DNA from 3 places in the Tardiphaga sp. 768_D3_N2_1 genome. Region 3 is predicted to be linked to each of the others. Evidence: predicted binding sites of a transcription regulator. Region 3 holds the regulator's gene; each other region holds the start of a gene.
The links. The regulator LexA, encoded in region 3, represses DNA repair genes until DNA is damaged. The targets are predictions, from matches to a motif close to TGTTCNNNNTGTGTTCNG.
Positions count from the first base shown of each region.

Region 1: a site for LexA is predicted at 1,393-1,410, ahead of recA (recombinase RecA). Genes of this name have one in related genera too.
Region 2: a site for LexA is predicted at 2,021-2,038, ahead of uvrA (excinuclease ABC subunit UvrA). Genes of this name have one in related genera too.

Region 1 is NZ_CP197245.1:3,521,324-3,524,606, forward strand. It holds gene AB8A27_RS16600 (ABC transporter ATP-binding protein) at 1-7, shown strand, start outside; gene recA (recombinase RecA) at 190-1,293, opposite strand; gene AB8A27_RS16610 (hypothetical protein) at 1,504-1,728, shown strand; gene AB8A27_RS16615 (hypothetical protein) at 2,247-2,591, opposite strand.
Region 2 is NZ_CP197245.1:2,094,900-2,098,182, forward strand. It holds gene uvrA (excinuclease ABC subunit UvrA) at 1-1,937, opposite strand, end outside; gene AB8A27_RS09625 (outer membrane protein) at 2,234-2,998, opposite strand; gene AB8A27_RS09630 (outer membrane protein) at 3,245-3,283, opposite strand, start outside.
Region 3 is NZ_CP197245.1:1,993,942-1,997,224, reverse strand. It holds gene AB8A27_RS09140 (YgiQ family radical SAM protein) at 1-489, opposite strand, end outside; gene lexA (transcriptional repressor LexA) at 830-1,546, shown strand; gene AB8A27_RS09130 (ComEC/Rec2 family competence protein) at 1,565-3,283, opposite strand, start outside.

The sequences.
Region 1 (3,283 bases), 1.5 Mb from region 3:
GCGATAGTTGCGATCAGGGCGCACTCGGATCAGGCGCCTGAAACGACAACGCGGCAGGCACTGCAGGGTATCGGCAACAGACCCCCACAGCACCCACCGCGAAATCATTCAGCCGAAAATCCCGGCTGCAAGATCGGTCCAGTAAAATCACTGCGCATGAACGTCAGTGCGTCTCTGGACCCGATCCGATTAATCTTCTGCCGGCTCCTCGCCGTCACCGCCGTCTTCATCGCGCTCAACGGGACCGGCGAGAATCTGTTCGGCGATCAGGCCGGAATTCTGCCGGATCGAAGCTTCGATCTTGGCGGTCATGTCCGGATTGGCCTTGAGGAACGCCTTGGAATTCTCGCGGCCCTGACCGAGGCGCTGGCTATCATAGGAGAACCAGGCGCCGGACTTCTCGACGATTCCCGCTTTCACGCCGAGATCGAGGATTTCGCCCATCTTGGACACGCCTTCGCCATACATGATGTCGAACTCGACCTGCTTGAAGGGCGGCGCCAGCTTGTTCTTCACAACCTTGACGCGGGTCGAGTTGCCGACCACTTCGTCGCGCTCCTTGATCGCGCCGATGCGGCGGATGTCGAGACGGACCGAGGCGTAGAATTTCAACGCATTGCCGCCGGTGGTGGTTTCCGGCGATCCATACATCACACCGATCTTCATGCGGATCTGGTTGATGAAGATCACCATCGTATTGGACTTGTTGATCGAGGCGGTCAGCTTGCGCAGCGCCTGGCTCATCAACCGCGCTTGAAGTCCGGGCAACGCATCGCCCATCTCGCCTTCGAGTTCGGCGCGCGGCACCAAGGCCGCCACGGAGTCGACAATCAGCACGTCCACCGCGCCGGAGCGCACCAGCGTGTCGGCGATTTCCAGCGCCTGTTCACCGTGGTCCGGCTGCGAGATCAGGAGTTCATCGACATTGACGCCGAGCTTGCGGGCATAGACCGGGTCGAGCGCGTGTTCGGCATCGATGAAGGCGCAGATGCCGCCCTTCTTCTGGGCTTCAGCCACGCAATGCAGTGCCAAAGTCGTCTTGCCCGAAGATTCCGGTCCGTAAATCTCGATCACGCGGCCCTTCGGCAGACCACCGACGCCGAGTGCAATATCGAGACCGAGCGATCCCGTCGACACCACCTCGATATCCATGGAGCGGTCGTTCTTGCCCAGCTTCATCACCGAGCCTTTGCCGAACTGGCGCTCGATCTGGGAGAGCGCGGCCGACAGGGCCTTGGTCTTGTCCATGGAGGATCCTTCAACGATACGCAGGGCAGTCGGATTGGTAGCCATTGATTTAGCTCCTTATGAAGGGATTCGCGACAGGGACAAACGGCAGGCGCCAAAGGACAGCGCTGTTCGGGGTGAAATCAATGTACCCCATCTGTTCTATGTTCGCAATATGTTCTTTTTGAAATTTGGGTACTGGCCTGTTTCCGGCCTCAGTGGCCTAGTTTGAAAACAGCAGTGGCCTAATTTGGAGACAGCGGCCACAATCCCCTCATGCCCTTCTCTGCGATCCTAGCCCGGATAAAAAAGCTCATTCTTGTCGATGAGTCTGAGCACTACGCTGCTATCGAGCGTAGCTTTCGGGACGGCTCGTTGCATCAGCCCGTCAACCCGATGTCGGATGCTGAGCTGGCCAAGGCCATAGCCGAGTTCACGAAGACGCAACCTTCGGCCGGAAGCATCAAAACGCTGGGTGGGCGCTTCAATCCAAAGAAGTAAGGCCGTCGATTTCGCTTTTGGCACAAAGTGCACAGGACTTTCCCTGAGAGAAGCCTATAAACGCTCCCTCGTCTGAGGGCGCGCCATGACAAGAGATCACCTCTATAGCGCGTTCGTCATCGCGGTTGGGCTAATCCCCGTCGCGATAGTAACGGCCCTCGTATTCATAAAGTAAGGCCGCATTCCGTGTCGTGAACGGCACATTATGCCATGGACAAAGATGTACTGTTGAGCCCTCGCGAAAAGCAGCTCCTAAGGCGGTTTGCGGCTGGCAAAACCGATGAGGAGTTGGTGAGCTACTTTGGTGGATCGATCGAGCAAATGTCCTATGTGCGAGCGCGCTTGCTAAACAAGCTCGGCATATCCGCACAAACGGAGATATCAGACGCCGCCGAACGATTAGCGAAGTCCCCAAGATACGGTACTGGCCTATTTCCGGCCTCAGTGGCCTAACTTGAAAATGTCACGGGCTGCTTCGCGCGAAATCCTGCTAAAATCTCGGACTCGCGCCAACTGCACTAGTTGACCGCCAGAGGCGATTTATCTGACAGCCACGAACATGCCGCGGCCGGAACTCCTCCAACAAGCCCAACCATCAGGACTGGCCATAACTCTTCTGATCCTCCCGACAAGAAGCGCACAATCAAGACTGCAGCTAGTGCTGCTATGACCGCCGTTCCCATGACTCGGAATGGCTTTGCGGAAAGCGCCCAATCGACCCAAGCCAACAGCAAGGCCGGGATAACCGCGATCGCGTATGCCATCACCATCCAATCGAGAAGATTCTTGAACCCATCGGGCGCCGTGAACACGACCAACGCAAGGGGCGGAAAGAGAGCCGGGAATATCAGAAAGCGCTTCATCCCACCTTGGTCTGCCGTCGAAGGGATTTCGTTCAACTCGTTGTAAGGGCGCGAAATGCTTTGAGCATCGGAGGTTAAACAAAATCGGTAGTGGCCTACTCTGACTCTGCGAGTGGCCGATTTCGGCCAGTACCGAAATTTGGCTACCGGTCATATTCGTTAAGAATTGACTCGCTCCCTGCTGGTTTCAGGTGCAGACTTCGACCATCACAGAGATGTCCTTGGCTTCTATCTGTGATGAGAACGCCCGCTAGCGCCCCCGCCTTCCTCTCATGGAAAGGAGCGCGTCATGAAGCGCCTGTTCTTAGACCCTCATGAATTCGACGAGAGATTGAACGCGGAAAAGCTCGCATTCGCGCGCAACTGGAATGCGCATCCCCCGGTCAGCAACGTGACGTCCTTGAGCGCCAGCTCCGTCAGATCGAGACCGCCCTCCATATCGACGGCTGGATTTCATCGCCGGGACTGCAGCCCGCCCAAATCACTATCGCGCTGAGTGGCCCGGCGAGTAACCAAGGAGTCCTTGCTCCTCGCGGCATCGACCACATGGTCTGCCGTGTTGGCATGCGCGCTGCTCTATATCATCTGCATCGCCGCATTCTGAGGCCGCCGCGGTAGGCGGCCTTTTTCATAAGTGACGCGGTTTGAATGGGTCATCCGCCGCACTGGCTGGCTCTACCAAAGCACCCGCT
Region 2 (3,283 bases), 100 kb from region 3:
GGCGGACGACGCTCCCGCACCGGCACCGACATCTCGCCCGTGAGGTATTTTCCGGTCAGAGATTTCGGATTGGCCATCACCTCCTGGGGCGTGCCCTGGGCGACGATATTGCCGCCATGGGTGCCGGCGCCGGGGCCGACATCGACCACGTAATCGGCGGCAATCACTGCGTCCTCGTCATGTTCGACCACGATCACGGTATTGCCGAGGTCGCGCAGCCGCCGCAGCGTATCGAGCAATCTGGCATTGTCGCGCTGATGCAGGCCGATGGAGGGCTCATCGAGCACATAGAGCACGCCCGTCAGGCCCGAGCCGATCTGCGACGCCAGCCGAATGCGCTGGCTCTCGCCGCCGGACAGTGTGCCCGAGGAGCGCGCCAGCGTGAGATAGTTGAGGCCGACATCGAGCAGGAACGACAGCCGCTCGCGGATCTCCTTGAGGATGCGGACGGCGATCTCGTTCTGCTGCTTGTTGAGCAGATCCGGCACGGTCTCGAACCAGTCGCCAGCCTTGCGCACCGACATTTCCGAGATGTTGCCGATATGCTTGCCGCCGATCTTGACTGACAGCGCTTCGGGCTTCAGCCGATAACCCTCGCAGGCATCGCATGGCACGTCGGAGAAATACTTGCCGAGCTCTTCGCGCGCCCATTCGCTTTCGGTCTCGCGGAAGCGGCGGTCGATATTGGTGACGACACCCTCGAACGGCTTCTTGGTGTCATAGGAACGCACGCCGTCCTCATAGGAGAACTTGATCTCGTCATCGCCGGAGCCGTGCAGGATGGCGTTCTGCGTCTTCTTCGGCAGGTCCTTCCACTTGGTGTCGAGCGTGAACTTGTAGAACTTGCCGAGCGCCGTCAGCGTCTGCACGTAATAAGGCGACGACGACTTCGCCCATGGCGCGATGGCGCCCTTGCGCAGCGTCAGCTCCTTATCGGGAATGACGAGGTCGGCATCGATAGTCTGCTCGACGCCGAGGCCGCCGCATTTCGGACAGGCACCATAGGGGTTGTTGAACGAAAAGAGTCTGGGCTCGATTTCCGGAATGGTGAAACCGGAGACCGGGCAGGCGAACTTCTCGGAAAACAGAATGCGCTCTGCACCCGTCTTGTCGTGAATCTTCGCGACCTTCTTGTCGGATTTCTTCGTGCTGGCCTCTTCCGCGGGAGCGGCTGGCGCATCGGCATATTCGATGACCGCGAGGCCTTCGGCGAGCTTCAGTGCGGTCTCGAAACTTTCCGCGAGGCGCTGGCCGATATCCGGCCTGACAACGATGCGATCGACGACCACGTCGATGTCATGCGGAAACTTCTTGTCGAGTACGGGCGCTTCGGCGAGTTCATGGAAGGTGCCGTCGATCTTGACGCGCTGAAAACCCTTCTTGAGATATTCGGCCAGCTCCTTGCGATACTCGCCCTTGCGGCCGCGCACCACCGGCGCCAGCAGATACAGCCGCGTGCCTTCCGGCAGCGCCAGCACGCGGTCGACCATCATCGAGACGGTCTGGCTCTCGATCGGAAGACCCGTCGCCGGCGAATAGGGAATGCCGACGCGTGCCCAGAGCAGGCGCATGTAATCGTAGATCTCGGTGACGGTGCCGACGGTCGAACGCGGGTTCTTCGACGTGGTCTTCTGCTCGATGGAGATGGCCGGCGACAGGCCATCGATCTGGTCAACGTCCGGCTTCTGCATCATCTCGAGGAATTGCCGGGCGTAAGCCGACAGCGACTCCACATAGCGGCGCTGGCCTTCGGCATAGATCGTATCGAAGGCGAGTGACGATTTGCCGGAGCCGGACAGGCCGGTGAACACCACCAGCTTGTCGCGCGGGATGGTCAGATCGACATTCTTGAGATTGTGCTCGCGGGCGCCGCGAATGGTGATGCTGCGCATGTTCGCGGCGGCCTGCTGCCGCTTGGCCTTGATGATCTCGTCCATAACAGGCAATTCCCCAGCGCGAGCCGCGCTCATCCGGGCGCGCACCGCCGGCCGGGCCGGGATCAACGCCGATTGATTGTCATCGGAACATAGGAAGAACGAGAACGGATTTCCAGTGCTCCGCAGCAACGATCAACGGTTTGTTGGCGGAGGGGTTGCGAGGCAAGGCTGCAAATGACAAAGGCCGGGTGGGGCCGACCTTGTCGGTATCGCCATATATTCCTGCCGGACAACAAGAAGCCCGGCACGAGGCCGGGCTGAGTTGTTCTGGAGTCGACAGAGAGGATCGACAAGCCTCAGTACTTCGCGATAACGGGGCCGCCCCACTTGTAGTTGATGCGCGCGGTGACCACGTCGACGTCCTGGCTGATGCGGGTATTGTCGGTGACAACACCGGCAGCGTTGGTGAAGTCGAGCGTGCGGTTGCCCATGAACAGGTGGTCGTATTCGACGGCGAAGGTCCAGTTCGGTGTGAAACCATATTCCAAGCCGACGCCAACCGTGCCGCCCCAGCGCGTCTCCTTGCTGGAATTGATCACTGCGCCGGTCCCGGTGAAGTAATGCTCATACTTGTCGCTGGTGACAGCGGCGCCGCCCTTCACATAAAGCAGCGTGTTGTTCCAGGCATAGCCAATCTGGCCGGTGAACAGGCCGAAGGCCTCGATCTTCGACCGGTCGCCGATTCTGGTGCCGGTGCCAATCAGTGTGCTCGTCGTCGAACCGTGGAAATCTGCCCAGTTGCCCTGCGCTTCGAGGCCGAACACCCATGCGGCGCTCTGCCAGCGATAGCCGATCTGTCCGCCTGCCGTGCCGCCACTGGCGTCGTGACAGCCTTCTGGCGAGAACACCGGAGCGGCGAGCGTGCCGATATTGCTGTCCCAGCACTTGCGGCTCGTTCCCCAGCCACCGTTGCCGCCGATATAGAAGCCGGTCCAGTCATAGACCGCCGCAATGATCGGAGGAGCCTTCGTATAGGGCCGTGCTGCCAGATCGGCTGCGGAAGCTGACGAGGCTGCGCCGAGAACGGCAAGGGCGACGGATGCGAGCAGAAGCTTCTTCATTGCAAGACTCCCCCTTTGAATGTCTCAACTTTAACGCGGCTCAGGCGAGGTGGCTGTAGCTCGCTTGCAACAGGGGAAAACTAACGCGCTGGTTGCGCGAAAAGCCACGTACTGCAGTCAGGGGTAGTATTTAACCGTGGGAAATCAACAGGTTTGCCACCGAGGATCCGGGCGTCCAGCCAAACAGAAAGGCCGGCATTTTCGCCGGCCTTTCCATTGTCACGAGCCTGAAATCTGGCGCGAAGCTCAGTACCTCGCGACGACCGGGCCGCCCCAGTTGAAGTG
Region 3 (3,283 bases):
CTCGATACCGCCGAGCACGATCGGCACATCCTTGAACGCCTCGCGGCAGCGCTGCGCATAAACCACGGTGCAACGATCCGGCCGCTTGCCGCCCTCGCCGCCCGGCGTATAGGCGTCGTCGCTACGGATCCTGCGATCCGCCGTGTAGCGGTTCACCATCGAATCCATGTTGCCGCCGGTGACGCCGAAGAACACGCGCGGCTTGCCGAGCGTCTTGAACGGTTCCGCCGAATGCCAGTCCGGCTGCGAGATGATGCCGACGCGAAACCCCTGCGCTTCAAGCAGCCGGCCAATGATCGCCATGCCGAACGAGGGATGATCGACATAGGCATCGCCGGTGACCAGCACGATGTCGCAGGCGTCCCAGCCGAGCGCCGTCATCTCGGCGCGGCTCATGGGTAGGAATGGCGCCGCCTTGCGCGACTGCGCCATGGACGGAACCCGGGACATCAATGGCTTTTCGGCGACAGCGACAGCAGCGTTGTTCATGGCGTCACGCATAAGACTCCGGGCTTTCGAATTCAACGCCTGACACTGCTCATAGAGCAATGAACGCTCTCGCGGCGTTGCCGATGCCGGGTCGTCGATGACTTCGTCATGCCGCGGTCTCTCGCGTCAAACACCAAAGCTTTAGGGCGAAATTAGTCATTGCAGAACACATATGGAACAGATAGTGTTCGTTCATGATTTGTTTCGAGATTCTGCGGCTTAGTGTTTATGAGTGCCCGAACTCGTGAACTGCCCTCCGCCGCGCGCCTGCAAAAGGCGTCGGTCAAGAGGTCCCGAAACACACGCGGCGGCCGACACCGTCAACTGAGGATGGCTTCAGATGCTCACCCGCAAACAATACGAACTTCTGCGTTTCATCGACCAGCGCCTGAAGGAAGCCGGCGTACCGCCCTCCTTCGACGAGATGAAGGATGCACTCGACTTGCGCTCCAAGTCCGGCATTCATCGTCTGATCACGGCGCTTGAAGAGCGCGGTTTCATTCGCCGGCTGCCCAATCGCGCCCGTGCCATTGAAGTCATCAAGCTGCCCGAGCTCGGCGCCCCGGTCACCGGTGGCACCGGCCGCCGCGGCTTCACGCCCAGCGTCATCGAAGGCACGCTCGGCAAGGTGCGTCCGGCTGCCAGCATCGGCAGCAGCGACGATGATAACGGTCGCACCGTCGCCATCCCCGTGATGGGCCGGATCGCGGCAGGTACGCCGATCGAGGCGCTGCAGACCCGTAGCCACACCATCAGCATGCCCGCGGACATGCTCGGCTCCGGCGAACATTACGCGCTCGAAGTGCGCGGCGATTCCATGCAGGACGCCGGCATTCTCGACGGCGATACCGTGCTGATCCAGCGCAACGAAAGCGCCGACACCGGCGACATCGTGGTGGCCCTGATCGACGACGAGGAAGCCACGCTGAAGCGCTTCCGCCGCCGCGGTGCATCCATCGCGCTGGAGCCCGCCAACGACGCTTACGAAGTACGCATCCTGCCCCCCAACCGGGTGCGCATTCAGGGCAAGCTGATCGGCCTGTATCGCCGCTACTGAGATTTGCGCATCGGCGGACTACTGATCTTCGGGTTGAAGATCGGTTTCCGCCGGCGTCGCATCCACCGGCCGGTTTTGCGGCAGGCGACCGGTCTGTAGCGTGTCGGCCTGAGGCTCATCGGGAATGGCGCGCGACCACGGACGGTCCAGGCCAGGCGGTCGCACGGCATCGATCGCAAAGCCGTTCGCGGTTCGCTGCAGGCTCACCGCACCGTTTCGTTGCAGGCGATCCTGATCAATCACCAGCGCACGACAATCCTTTGGCGGTTGTCTCGTCGTGACGATCAGCACCGCCTTCTCGCAATCATCCGTGAACGCGTCAGGCTGTAAAGCCAGCGCCACCAGCGCGCCATCGGCAAGCGGCGTGATGCATCCGTCGCTGTCGCAGGACACGCTATGGCTGAGAGAGACATCGGTCGGCAGGCGTGCATCGGCATCGCCGGCAAGCCACTCCTTCACGAGAAACGTATCCTTGGCGCTGCGCATTACATGCAGGTGCCCGTCCCTGCCCCGTACCGCAACGCTGTGACCATCCCCCGAGATCAGCACATCCGGTTGTTTCACCAGGAGTGCCCAGACGATCGAGAGCGCGAGCACGCCAACGCCTGCAAGGCGCAAGGGTGTACGCAGCAGTCCGAGCACAATGATGCCGACACTGGCTGTGATCAGCGGTCCGGTACCGAAGGCCGGCATCCGGCCGATAGCGCCGGGCAAGGCTGCCACCCATTGGGTAACCACGATCATCCACTGGATGCCGACATCCATCAGCCGCCAGAACACGCCGTCAAAACCGAACGGCATCGCTACGAGACCGAGAATGCCCGCCGGCATGACAAGCGCCGAAACCACCGGCATCGCGAGGAGATTGGCAACGACGCCATAAGGCGTGACGCGATGGAAATGAAACGCGGCATAGGGCGTGGTGGCAAGGCCCGCGACCAGCGAGGCCAGCACGAGCATCGCAATCTCGCGTCCGCCCCACAGCGCCATGCGCGCAGTCGCGGAATGATCGGGCGAGGCAAACAGCGCGGGCATGCCGATCTGCACCAATGCAACGAGCCCCAGCGTCGCCGCGAATGACATTTGGAAACTCGGATGCACCAGCGCCTCCGGGGCCACGATCAGGACAACCATCGCCGCCACCGCCAGCGTGCGGAACGTCATCGCCCGGCGATCGACCATGACGGCAATCAGCACGACGGCCGTCATGAAAAAGGAACGCTGCGTGGCCACTTCCCCACCGGACAGCAGCAGATAGAACAGCGCTGCCAACAGTGCCGCCGCCGCCGCAACCTTCTTGATCGGGAATGTCACCGTCAGGACCGGGATCAGCGCCAGTAACGCGCGGATCGCGAAGAACACGACGCCGGCGACAACGGCCATGTGATAACCGGAGATCGACAGCACATGACCAAGGCCGGAGATGAACATCGCATCATTGACGTCAGCCGAAATCGCATCGCGGCGTCCGGTGAGCAGCGCCGTGGCAATGGCGCGGCTATCGCCAGACAGAACGGTGCGGATCCGCGCATCGATCGCGTCGCGCAGCCCCTGCATGGTCGCCGAGTAACGTAACGCCAGGCTTGGCTGTGTCGGTGGATCGACCGCCTTGATGCCACCCATCACGAAACCGGACGCGCCGATCCCCTGAAAATACAGATCGCGGCCAAAGTCGTAACTCCCCGGCCGGAGCGGCGACAGTGGCGGCTGCAGCCTTGCCTTCAATTCGACGAAGCT